4 regions of the Bacillus sp. 5w2 genome follow, and region 3 is predicted to be linked to each of the others. Evidence: riboswitches for the same ligand, from Rfam matches in the RefSeq annotation. Region 3 holds a riboswitch; each other region holds the start of a gene.
What was found. Region 3 has a riboswitch for S-adenosylmethionine ahead of metI (cystathionine gamma-synthase/O-acetylhomoserine thiolyase). Riboswitches for the same ligand answer to the same signal wherever they lie in the genome.

Region 1: it holds a riboswitch for S-adenosylmethionine, as region 3 does, so the genes downstream of both, ACXY7N_RS25020 (peptide ABC transporter substrate-binding protein) here and metI (cystathionine gamma-synthase/O-acetylhomoserine thiolyase) in region 3, are expected to answer to the same signal.
Region 2: it holds a riboswitch for S-adenosylmethionine, as region 3 does, so the genes downstream of both, ACXY7N_RS17255 (M20 family metallopeptidase) here and metI (cystathionine gamma-synthase/O-acetylhomoserine thiolyase) in region 3, are expected to answer to the same signal.
Region 4: it holds a riboswitch for S-adenosylmethionine, as region 3 does, so the genes downstream of both, ACXY7N_RS11605 (hypothetical protein) here and metI (cystathionine gamma-synthase/O-acetylhomoserine thiolyase) in region 3, are expected to answer to the same signal.

Annotation. Positions count from the first base shown of each region.
Region 1 covers NZ_JBTIWT010000020.1:57,624-60,776, reverse strand. Annotated here, with positions in the region: gene ACXY7N_RS25020 (peptide ABC transporter substrate-binding protein) at 298-1,938, opposite strand; SAM riboswitch class I at 2,071-2,175, opposite strand; gene ACXY7N_RS25015 (aldo/keto reductase) at 2,328-3,153, opposite strand, start outside.
Region 2 covers NZ_JBTIWT010000010.1:40,756-43,908, forward strand. Annotated here, with positions in the region: gene ACXY7N_RS17250 (Lrp/AsnC family transcriptional regulator) at 1-125, shown strand, start outside; gene ACXY7N_RS17255 (M20 family metallopeptidase) at 241-1,446, opposite strand; SAM riboswitch class I at 1,535-1,636, opposite strand; gene ACXY7N_RS17260 (AAA domain-containing protein) at 1,712-3,153, opposite strand, start outside.
Region 3 covers NZ_JBTIWT010000005.1:87,225-90,377, forward strand. Annotated here, with positions in the region: gene ACXY7N_RS12255 (bifunctional homocysteine S-methyltransferase/methylenetetrahydrofolate reductase) at 1-848, opposite strand, end outside; SAM riboswitch class I at 919-1,028, opposite strand; SAM riboswitch class I at 1,231-1,340, shown strand; gene metI (cystathionine gamma-synthase/O-acetylhomoserine thiolyase) at 1,434-2,546, shown strand; gene metC (cystathionine beta-lyase) at 2,543-3,153, shown strand, end outside.
Region 4 covers NZ_JBTIWT010000004.1:335,563-338,715, reverse strand. Annotated here, with positions in the region: gene ACXY7N_RS11620 (hypothetical protein) at 1-102, opposite strand, end outside; gene ACXY7N_RS11615 (NAD(P)H-dependent oxidoreductase) at 99-674, opposite strand; gene ACXY7N_RS11610 (SWIM zinc finger family protein) at 698-1,135, opposite strand; gene ACXY7N_RS11605 (hypothetical protein) at 1,340-1,597, opposite strand; SAM riboswitch class I at 1,699-1,797, opposite strand; gene ACXY7N_RS11600 (hypothetical protein) at 1,920-2,111, shown strand; gene ACXY7N_RS11595 (YwiC-like family protein) at 2,144-2,866, opposite strand; gene ACXY7N_RS11590 (ECF transporter S component) at 3,051-3,153, opposite strand, start outside.

The sequences.
Region 1 (3,153 bases), on a different contig from region 3:
AATGTGCATGTAGGTCATCAGGTGTTCTATATGTATATACATGTTGAACTATAATCTATCGTTATATGTTTCAACGTAGAAGACATTATATTTTGATGGTTAAATATTTAGTTTCTTTGATTATTTAGAATATTAACACTGGAAAGAACTATATGTCAATAATAAAAAATGGAGTATTATTTTTTAAAAATAATATATTGAAAAAGCGGATTTTCTCCTAATGAGAAATCCGCTTTTGATACATTTTTCCAATAAAACAATTGGTATGGGTAGAAAAACTTCAATTCAGGTTGCCTTTTATTTTTCAATTTGTGCCCATTTGAAGTTTAATTGACCTGCAAAGTCTACTTGCACAATTCCTTTCACATAAGAACGTTCTAAATAAGATTCACCTTTTTGGTAAAGAGGAGCGATAACAGAGTCTTTAAATAATATTTTCTCGGATGCCAGTAATGCTTCCCAGCGAGCTTTTTCATCACCAGCTAAAGTTGTTTTCACTTTTGCTATTGTTTCATCGAACTCCTTATTAGAGTAATGATCTAAGTTGTAAGGGTTATTCGTTGTAAATAGTTCAAGGAATGTAATTGGATCCGCAAAATCAGGGCTCCAGCCGTCAATTCCGATTTCGTAGTCACCTTTTAATAAAAGTGAAACTTGTTGTTTACGCGGTTGTGGTTTTACATTTACTGTTAATCCGTCTAAATTCTTTTCTAGTTGCCCTTTTAAGAACTCGCCAGTTTTCTTCTCAAGGTCACCATCACTTGTTAATAATTCTAATGTGATCTTTTCAGAACCAAGCTCTTGTTTTGCCTTCTTCCACAATTCTTGTGCAGATTTTGTATTGATTTTTGTTAAATCCCCGTTTGCAGTACGGAAGTCTGTTCCGTCAGGCCCCTTTGTAAAGTTTTTCGGCACGAGACTAAAGGTTGGTGTAGAGCCATCATTTAATAACGTATTTACAAAGGATTTTCGATCAATTGTTTGATCGATTGCTTGGCGTGCAGAAACATTTTGAAGTACTTTGTTTTGTTGATTCATACGTAAAAACTGGACCCCTACGTTCGGGCGTTCTTTAAAGTTGGCATCTTTTTTATATTTATCAACGAAGTCAGATGTTAGTTTTATACGGTCTAATTGTTTAGATTCGAATAAATTTACTTCTGTAGATTTTTCTTTTACGACGTTAAAATTGATTTCTTCTAGTTTGACAGTATCTTTATCCCAATAGCTAGGGTTTTTCTTGAATTTAAAGCTTTGTTCATGCTTCCAATCGCTTAGTGTAAAAGCTCCATTGTACAAGATTGCATTATCTTCTAAAGCGTACTTATCACCTTGTGCTTTAAAGAATTCCTCGTTAATTGGTAGAAATGTTGGGAACGCTGTTAAGCTAATAAAATACGGAACAGGACGCTCTAATTCTACCTCAAACGTATGGTCATCAATTGCTTTTACACCAAGTTGGTCGGCTGGAAGTTCTTTGTTGTTAATTTTTGTTGCGTTTTTAATATCAAAGAATAAAAATGCATATTCAGAGGCTGTTGCTGGATCGACAGCTCTTTGCCAAGCGAAGACGAAATCTTTCGCGGTAACAGGCGTACCGTTTGACCATTTTGAATCTCGTAAATGGAATGTGTATTTCGTTTTATCGCCACTTACTTCATGAGATTTTGCAACACCAGGGACAGGTTTGTTACCTTCACCAAGATTATACAAGCCTTCAAATACGTTTCTCATCACTTGACCAGAATCAGTATCTGTAGCACGAGCTGTATCCATTGTTCGTATTTCAGTAGGTGAAGATAAGTTTAAAACCTGTTTACTAGGTGCCTCGCCTTTTGCATTTGCTCCGCTTGCTTCGTTTTTATAACTACCGCAACCAGTTAATAAAATACTTACTCCTACAACTGATGCGATACCGGGTACAAACTTCTTTTTCATTTGATTTTCCTCCTAAATAATTAAGTTTGGATGATGATGAGGGAAATGAAAAATAAAAAATCCCTCTTTTCGTATTGAGAAAGAGGGATTTTTACGTACAAGTTATGCACCCGTATATAAACGAAGTCCCTCATTCTATCTTTCAAGCACAAAGCTTGCAGGAAGTGGCACAGTATTCAAAATGAACCTGCTGCCGAGGTTTCAAAGGGCCAGTCCCTCCACCTCTCTTGATACAATGAGTAAACGAATAAATTTTATTAATTTTTGTTCTTCTTTGATAATTCAAAATCTTACACCTTGGATAATGAAGTGTCAACCGGATGGAATATAGTTTAAATTTTCAGTTTTCTTTAACGTAAAAACCACTGCATATGGCAGTGGTTTTTCTACTAGAAGTTAAAGTTATCTGGATCTGGACCAACGCGACGATCTTCATTTAGAGCTTGAATTGCTTTCATGTCATCAGCACTTAATTCAAAATCGAATATATTTGCATTTTCAATAATGCGATGTTCTTTAATAGATTTAGGGATTGTTACAACTTCGTTTTGTAGATCCCAGCGTAAAATAATTTGTGCAGTTGATTTATTATATTTTGTAGCAATGTCTTGTAATGTTGGGTTATCCAGTAGCTGTCCTTGCATTAATGGCGACCAAGCTTCAAGCTGAATGTTATGTTCTTTACAGAAAGCATGTAATTCTTCTTGTGCTAAACGTGGGTGGTATTCCACTTGGTTGACCATTGGCTTAATTTCAGCAATTTCAAATACGTCTTGTAAGTGGTGAATGTGGAAATTACTCACACCGATAGCGCGAACACGGCCATCTTTATAAAGCTTTTCTAATGCTTTCCATGATTCAGTATATTTCCCTTTTACAGGCCAATGTACTAAATATAAATCTAAATATTCTAGACCTAATTTTTCTAATGTAGTTTCAAATGCTTGGAGTGTTGTTTCATATCCTTGATCGCTATTCCATACTTTTGATGTAATAAATAATTCTTCACGTGAAACACCTGATTCACGAATCGCTTGTCCAACGCCTTCTTCATTTTGATAGATTGCTGCAGTGTCGATGCTGCGGTAGCCATTTTTAATTGCTGCTTTTACAGAATCAATTACTTCTGAACCATCTTCTACTTTAAAAACACCTAAACCGAACCAAGGCATTTTTACACCGTTATGTAATGTTGTATAGTCTTTTAAACTTGTT
Region 2 (3,153 bases), on a different contig from region 3:
TGATGAAGGTCATGAGCGATTCGATGGATTCTCTCGCTACATTTTTAGACTCTTTAATGCGATTCGGATTATCATCTCCTTTAATTGTTTTAAAAAGTGAGTTTGAGGAGAAATTGTCGTTCTGATAAAGGAATAAGAGAATTGACATCTCAATGTGAAAATGAACACTTTATTTAAATTGACAGGCACCAGCTTTCCCAAAAAAGAAAAAGGAGTGGATCATCCACTCCTTTTAATCACCTACCCCTGATTCCTCTGCGCTTCTCTAAACTCCTCCTTCACCTTCTCTAACAACCCTTCTTCTGTAATTAATCGATACGCTGTATTCGCTAATGCTTTTGCGGATGTAATTAATGCTTTGTCTCCTAGTTCTGAACGTGCTGCTTCTCTAAATTCATTCGTATGTGCAATTAAGTCGTCTGGGCCGATTTTGATGTACGGGTGAATGGTCGGTACGACTTGACTTACGTTCCCTGCGTCTGTTGAACCAATGCCAAATCTTTCTTTACGGTTTACATCTTCACCTTGTAATTCTAGTTCTTCAGCTACAACGTCATTAAATGTTTTTGTTACGAGTAGTTCATCGATTTCATTTTGGAATTGATGAATTTTTACTTTTGTGCCTGTTGCTAATGCTGCTCCCTGTGCGATATTTCTTACTTTTTCTGTTACTTCTGCACATCTTTTTCTCGTTGCTGCACGGATGAAGAACCTTGCTGCTGCGTAGTCTGGAATAATATTCGGCGCTTTTCCGCCCTCAGTAATCACGCCATGAATTTTCACATCTGACGGAAGTTGTTGGCGAAGTGCGTTAATACTGTTGTACAGCTGGATGATCGCATCTAATGCGTTAATTCCTTCTTCTGGTGAAGCTGCGGCATGAGCTGTTTTTCCGTAAAAATGAAAATCAAGTGGATCGACTGCTAGTGAAGGACTCGTTGTCGCTGTCTTTCCGCTCGGATGAATCATAAGCGCCGCATCAATGTTTTTGAATAGACCTGCCTTTACATAACTCGCTTTTGCACTACCATTTGGTCCTCCTTCTTCAGCTGGAGTACCAAACACGACAACTTCCCCGCCAATTTCTTCAAGCGTCTCTGATAATGCGATTGCTGCCGCAACACTAATTGTTCCGATTAAATTGTGACCACACGCATGACCAAGTCCTGGTAAAGCATCATACTCAGCTAAAAATGCGATGACTGGTCCTTGTTTCCCTGAACTTTTTCGCGCGATAAAACCTGTTTCATGTCCAGCAATATTGTGCTGCAACTGGAATCCTGCACTCCCTAGCAATAAACTCAACGTTCTTGATGCATAAAACTCTTGATTACCAATCTCCGGATTCGCATGAATATCGTGACTTGTTTCTATGTACTTTTCCTTATTTCTTTCTATACTCTCTTCAATTGTTTTTCTTTGTGACGTTACTCCTGTCGCTCCCATTTTTCTTCCTCCTTTTATTTTCACGTAAAAAAGCCTCTTTCTAAAAGATAGAAAGAGGCTTCTGTATATACAGTCAAAATGAGCTTCTTTCTTATCTTTCAAGTTACCTTGCTGGAATTGGCACAGTATTCATAACGAATCCGCTGCCGAGGTATCATAGGGCCAGTCCCTCCACCTCTCGTGATAAGAATTTTCATAAAATTATATTAAATTATTTTCATTCTAAGTTCATTCCAAATAAAAGTCAAGGAATTCCTATCCGAATTTACCGAATATCTAAAAATCCTTTTAATACACCGATTGTTTCTGGTGCTTGTAATCTTGCACATACGTATGGAAATTCCGTACTACCTTCAAATATCATTTGTGATGTGAGCGGTGCGCCTGCCCAAAAGATTTCATCATCGATTACGATAAACGGGAATGCTTTATTTTGCCTTTGTAACTTTACATTTTTTAATGGAACTGGTCCATCACTATACACTGTTATTTGCGCATTTGTACGCATTAACGCTTGCCATACTCGCTTATCCACTTGTTTTGTGCTTGGAAGTGAAATAATAATTTTTCGTTTTGCGGCTAAAATATCTTTCAATAGTCCTTTCGGCTCTTCAAGATTCATTTCCATAAACCAACGTAAACGTTTCGAAATTTTCCGTTCCCACAATTGTCTTGATGTCGTACGATCATACACATCTCCGTGTCGTTCTATATGAGCTGTTAATTGTGATAACGCTTGTTTTCTCGATAAGTTTTTACGCATATAATGGCAATCTGATAATTGAATGAACTTCCCTCTCGCTCTCGTTACTGCAACGTTGACGAGGCGATGGTTTTTATGGTCAAAGAATAACACGCCAGGTCGTTCTTGCGGATAACTATCAACCGTATCAAAAATCATCATATCTCTTTCAGACCCTTGAAACTTATGAACCGTCGCCGCTAAAACTGGTATGTTTTGATATTTCGTTCTCTGCAACATTTCTCTCATACACGTTGATAAAAAGCGGGATTGTGCCCTGTAAGGTGTAACAACACCAATCGATTGAACACCATCTAACAGCCCGATTAACATCATTTGCATCGCTACTAAACCAGACATAATATTAAAACGAGAACCAGAAGCAGCGTCTTTTAAAGAAAATGCTCCCATTAAGCTCGTATCAAATAAAACACTTGCCTCATTTGCGAACGGTTGCAATCGCGCAAGTTCTTTACGTTCTGAAACAGACGGATGATCGTATACTCTATTTTTATAAATAAATGAGTTTGTAAACTTCGATATATCCGCATGCATACGTCTTTGTTCCTGCAGCATAAAGAGGTTTGGATGTGCCTCTGATTTATTTACAGTATCAACAATCCCAGCATGATAAAACATATCTTCGCCGAGCCATTTTCGAACGAGTTCATGGTTTGCCATCGCAATCGGAGGTAACTGTAAAAAGTCACCACAAACGACGATGCGTTTTCCAAGTGAAGCTGCTAATGCAATTTGCGGAACATAGGCCATACTTACTTCATCTACGACAACTAAATCAAATGTACGCTCATAAATAAGTGAATCAATGGCACATTTCGATAAAGTTGCGCCGATTACTTTCGCATTTTCAATGTATTCTTTTTCTACTTCTTTAATTTTCGCTTTTTGCTTTCGAAGATCACTTTCAATCTCTTGTATACGCTTCTTATCAGCAGAAGTCGCTT
Region 3 (3,153 bases):
TTTAGAGTAGCACGTTTCATACTTTCAATATGTTCTGGAGTCGTGCCACAACAACCACCCAATAACCGAATACCTTGCTCAATAAATTTCGGTGTCATCGCTTCGAAATAAGCCGGACTTCCTTCATATACGTAACGTCCCTCCACATAATTTGGAAGACCTGCATTTGGATATGCTGACAAGTAGCCATTTTGAGGAATCGATATCATTTTAAAAGCTTCCGTCATATGAAGTGGCCCTAGTTGGCAGTTCAATCCAACAACATTTGCACCGTAATCTAATAGCTGTTTTAATATTTCATTTACATCATTTCCATTTTGAGTCGTACCTGCCTCATGTAACGCTAATTGAGCTACAATTGGAATATTCGTTTGCTTTCGTAACACCTGAACAGCATGAAGTAATTCAAACTCATCATAGAAAGTCTCTAATAGCAGTCCATCAACCTGTTCTTCTAATAATGCACTTGCCTGTTCCAACAACATAAATTCTCGCTCCATATCAGTTGTCGTAACAGCTCCGATATGTTTCATACCGCCAATTGTTCCTAAAATTGCATTTTTGTCGGTAACAGATGCTTTCGCCAGTTTTACTGCCGCTCTATTAATTTCAGTAACTTGATTTTCTAAACCATACATACGTAATTTTGCTTCATTTGCTCCGTACGTATTTGTTTGAATCACATCTGCCCCAGCAGCTACATATTGCTTATGAATCGATATAATTAAATCTGGATCAGATATATTCAATTCTTCAAAACTACTTTGCAAACCATGTGAATGTAATAACGTCCCAACCGCACCGTCACCTATTACAATTCCTTTTGACAATAAATCTAGTAATTTCACAAATCTCCCTCATTTCTATCAATATAAAAACCCCCTCTTCACTTTGAAGAGGGGGACATAATCGTTCCTCCTCTTATTATGCAAAACATTCGTTTTGCAGGTATTAGCACCGTTTCAAACATTTCGTTTGAAGGTTGCCGGGTTTCACAGGGCCTTTCCCTCCACCGCTCTCAATAAGAGTTGTCTTTATTATTTTATTTATGTAGCTAAAAGGAAATGCGTTCCCCTTTTAACAATGTTTGCTAATTTTTTAATAAATTTAGCACGCACAAATGCAAAAGTCAATGACACTTGCGGAAAAATAAAAATTATTTAAAATAAAGTTGCAATTCAATTATCTTTTGTTGTAAAGTTAAAAACATAATAAAATTTCATACGAACATTCTTATCTAGAGAGGTAGAGGGACTGGCCCTACGACGCCTCAGCAACCATTAACATTTGTTAATAAGGTGCTAATTCCAGCAAATTGTGAAAGATTTGACAGATGAGAAGAAGACTCTATTCAAACCGAAAGCCTTCTTCTTAGAAGGCTTTTTTTATTTTACATTCACTTAATTGTTAATTTAAAAGGGAGGAATTTTCACATGTCAACTATCGAAACAAAACTAGCACAAATCGGAAACCGGAGCGAAACTACAACAGGAACTGTTAATCCACCTGTTTATTTCTCAACTGCTTATCGTCATGAAGGAATTGGCAAATCTACTGGCTTTGACTACTCACGAACTGGCAATCCAACTCGCGGCCTTTTAGAACAGGCAATCGCAGATTTAGAATACGGTGAACAAGGTTATGCCTGTAGTTCAGGGATGGCAGCTGTTCTCCTTGTCCTTTCCCTATTCCGTTCCGGAGATGAACTTATTGTATCCGAAGATTTATACGGGGGCACTTATCGATTATTTTCTGAGCACGAAAAAAAGTGGAACGTTCGATGTAGATACGTAAATACACAATCTATTAAACAAATTGAGCAGTCTATCACAATTGAAACAAAGGCTATTTTCATAGAAACTCCGACTAATCCATTAATGCAAGTTACTGATATTGCCGCTGTCGCAACTGTAGCGAAAAGACACGGACTACTTCTTATTGTAGACAACACATTCTACACACCTTATATACAGCAACCATTAACAGAAGGTGCTGACATTGTACTTCATAGCGCAACAAAATATTTAGGAGGACATAACGATGTCCTAAGCGGACTTGTCGTTGCAAAAGGTAAGGAACTTTGTGAGGAAATCGCTCATTATCATAATGCCTCTGGTGCGGTCTTAAGCCCATTTGACTCATGGCTATTAATTCGTGGTATGAAAACGTTAGCGCTTCGTATGAGACAACATGAAGAAAATGCAAAAGCAGTTGTCGCTTATTTAAATGATGAAGACGGGGTGACAGATGTATTTTATCCTGGAAGAGGCGGCATGATCTCATTTCGTCTGAAAGATGAAACATGGATCAATCCATTCTTACAATCTTTATCCTTAATTACATTCGCTGAAAGTCTTGGTGGTGTTGAAAGTTTAATGACATATCCAGCAACGCAAACACACGCTGATATTCCTGAAGAAATCAGAACAGCAAACGGTGTATGTAATCGTCTTCTGCGATTTTCCGTTGGCATTGAAAATAGTAACGATTTAATTCAAGACTTACAGCAAGCCATTAAACTTGTAAAAGAAGGTGTAAGAATATGAGTTATTCTATAGATACACTCTTACTGCACAACCAATATAAACATGACTCGCAAACAGGAGCTGTTAACGTTCCCATCTATAATACATCAACATTCCACCAGTTTGATGTAGATACGTTCGGAAAATATGACTATAGCCGATCTGGTAATCCAACTCGTGAAGCTCTTGAAGATATCATTGCTTTATTAGAAGGCGGAACAAAAGGATTTGCCTTCGCATCAGGGATTGCAGCGATTTCTACTGCATTCCTCCTTCTTTCACAAGGTGATCACGTACTCATTTCAGAAGACGTATACGGAGGCACTTATCGAATTATAACTGAAGTTCTCTCCCGTTACGGTGTTTCCCATACATTTATTGATATGACTAATTTAGAAGAAATAAAGCAAAACATTAAGCCAAATACAAAACTCTTTTATGTGGAAACACCCTCTAATCCGCTTTTAAAAGTGACAGATATTCGTGCTGTTTCTAAACTTGCAAAATCTATTGACGCCCTTACTTTTGTTGATAATACATTTTTGACACCACTATTCCAGAAGCCACTTGACCTTGGCGCCGATGTCGTTCTTCATAGTGCCACAAAATTCATTGCTGGTCATAGTGA
Region 4 (3,153 bases), on a different contig from region 3:
TGTTTCGCTACATTTTTTCAATTGAAGTAAACATGTAATATACGTTCGCAAAAGTTCGTTATCATACCCACAACAGTTTAGAATACGATCGATTTCATTCATAATGTACGAGCCTTTTCTTCTATTTGTACTAACCATTTTTCCCGCTTCTCTAGTTTACTCGTTTTCACTGATTGGAACACTGACCGTTTTATATCGCGAATACCGCAAAAACGTAAAACGCCTCTCTTCATCATAATCCAATCTGCTGATCGGTATAATAATGCGACGTACCATAAAGGCGAGTCCAACGTATTAATAACCCACGCTTTCTTTCCGTTCAATAATCCTTTCGGCAGGGCACCTTCATATTTATAAGCAAATCCAGCTACGAAAATGCGATCAATAAATCCTTTTAAAATAGCAGGCATCCCCCACCACCATATCGGATAGATGAAGAGAAGCGTATCTGCCTCTTCCACTAATTTTCTATATCGCGCTGTCTCTTCCTCATTTACTAAATCACGTCTTTTCTTCTCTTCATTAAATACAAGGACTGGATCAAATTGTTCCTTATATAAATCAAGTACCGTAACCGAATGATTTGTTTCTTGTAATCCTTTTTGCACATGCTTTAAAATCGCCGCGTTAAAACTGGAAGGACTAGGATGAGCGTATACAATTAGTACATTCACTACAAAACAACTCCCTCTATAAGTTAAAGTTTCCCCTTCTTTAACATCTTCTCTACAATTTGTACGTTTTTCGAACTTTGTAATAAACGATTTAATACTGTAAGTAACTCTTCCTTTTCTAAATCTTTCAGTTTCTCTTTTACCGTACTTTCACCAGCACCTTGAATATCATAAACAACTGCCGCCATATGCTTGCAAAGATTCTCATAAGGACACTCGCAGCTACTTTCTGTAAAATCTTCAAGATCAATAATCACTTCATAGTTTCCTGCATTTCCAGTAACGAAAGCAAAAACTTTCTTATCGTGTATTTCAACATCTTCTACATGTCCATCTTCATAATATTCGTATCCTCTATCTACAATGTATTTCGGAATCCATTTCGTTATATCATGTAATAAGTAAGCGTACATAACAACACCTCTTCCTTTAATTCCCTTTTGACTTCCAAAACCCTGCATGTTATTCTAATAACTGTCAAATAGTAAGTCTATATGACAAAACGACTGACACCTATTCGGCGGAGGTGTCTCTTTTCATTTGCAGCCGATATGAAGTGCCTCTTTCAGGCACATTCAATCTTTGACACTACACACTCAACACCATTCCCTTGTATCAGGCTGCTTCAGCAGTCTTTTACTCTACATACTTCAAAAAAAGAGAGCTTAGCTCCCTTTTCTCGCCTTATAAAATACCCCTTTTTCAGTATAGAGATATTCATCAGCTAATGTAATTTTCCCATCCAGTTTCAGTTCATCTAATAGTCTTGATAAATAAAATTGATGTAACATCTTTTTCGTGAATTTTCCTTCATGATGCGAAACGATATGTTCTTGAATATCTAACAATGATATTGGCTTATCTTGCTCTATCATATATTCATAAACTGTACTACGCAGTTTTACGTATTTTTCGAGTGTCACAGTACTTCGCAACCCCTTTCTTCTTAATATAAATTTTCGTAATCGGTTTTTTTGACAACAAAAAAACCTCTCCGATAAGAAGAAGTTACGTATATATCTTCGTCTTATCTCCCAGAACAAATATGTTCTGCTGGAATTAGCACCTGCATCGCGGTTGCTGGGTTTCATCGGGCCAGTCCCTCCACCTCTCTGGATAAGAAAATATTCACTTAAATCTTACTATACGTAATTTCATTTCAATTGTCAAACAAATACAACAAATTATATTTTCTTTCTTCCTGTTCATACTATACATATATGAATATGCAAGGAGGAGTATGAAATGCACGAAAATGCTCGCGGATATGTACAAGATTCTTTTCAATCATTACAAGAAGCAAAACATTGTTTAGAAGCAGCGCTACAGACCGTTGAAAAAGATTTTAATCGCGCACGTATTGAACAATCCCTTTATGCGATCGAACAAGCTATTCAACGTTGTGATTACACGGTTCACATTTTAGAACAAGATTGAAAAAACTTCCCATCATAAGATGGGAAGCTTTTTCAAATGGCATACTTCATAATTATTACCGTTATGATTAAAAAATATACAGAATTAGCAATTTCTAAAATACCTACTTTTATAATAGAAATTTTTTTACCGTACAACATAATTGCTCGCATGACACTTGGTATAAAAATAAGAGAACACCACGGATTCATAGCAAATACAATGATTGTTAATACAATATGATAACCCCAAGATATAAAACGATACTTCGGGTTATTTTTCTCACGTATCATCGTTTTCACATAAAACGTACTTCCTAAAAAATATAAAAATGATATAAGTGCAATAAATAGTGCTGTTTTATCTATAAGTTTCATTGAAAAATAATAACTAACTAAACCGCCAATACAGAAAACAATAATCGCACTAATGTCATTTAGTAACGCTCTTTCATTCTTTTGACGAGCGTAATACATATTTACAATAAATAATGGAATCATTACTGCTACGAATAAAAGGATGCGCCATTCATATAATAGAGAAATCATTCCAAATACGAACGCGATGATAAAATATACAATTGCAGCATGTAACAACTCTTTTTTTCGTCTTTGCTTTATGTACATAAGAAATGGATACGTAGCTAAATAGATAAAGAACCAAGCTAAAAACAATGGAATATGATACATAGTAGGTTTCCCAAGAATAACACTTACTAGAAATGGTATAACGAGCATAGCCCATGCACCGTGTTGCTTCGGAATAACTAACTTCATTAACTATACACCTCCCTTTTGAAAATAACTCTCACCTACTATTATACAAATAATTTTATATAATAACGGATATATATTGAATCGATTTTTTGACAATAAAAAATGCTCCTTACAATATGTAAGAAGCATGAAAGAGGCAAACGAATATGTAAGTCGCGACCCTACCTTATATGAGTATGCTTTTCTATGCCATGTTATGCTTTTCTAATATGCCATATTTCTTTTTAAATCTTGTAAGAATCGTAATCCAAGACGTACTAAATAATAGTAAGAAAACAACATTCGAA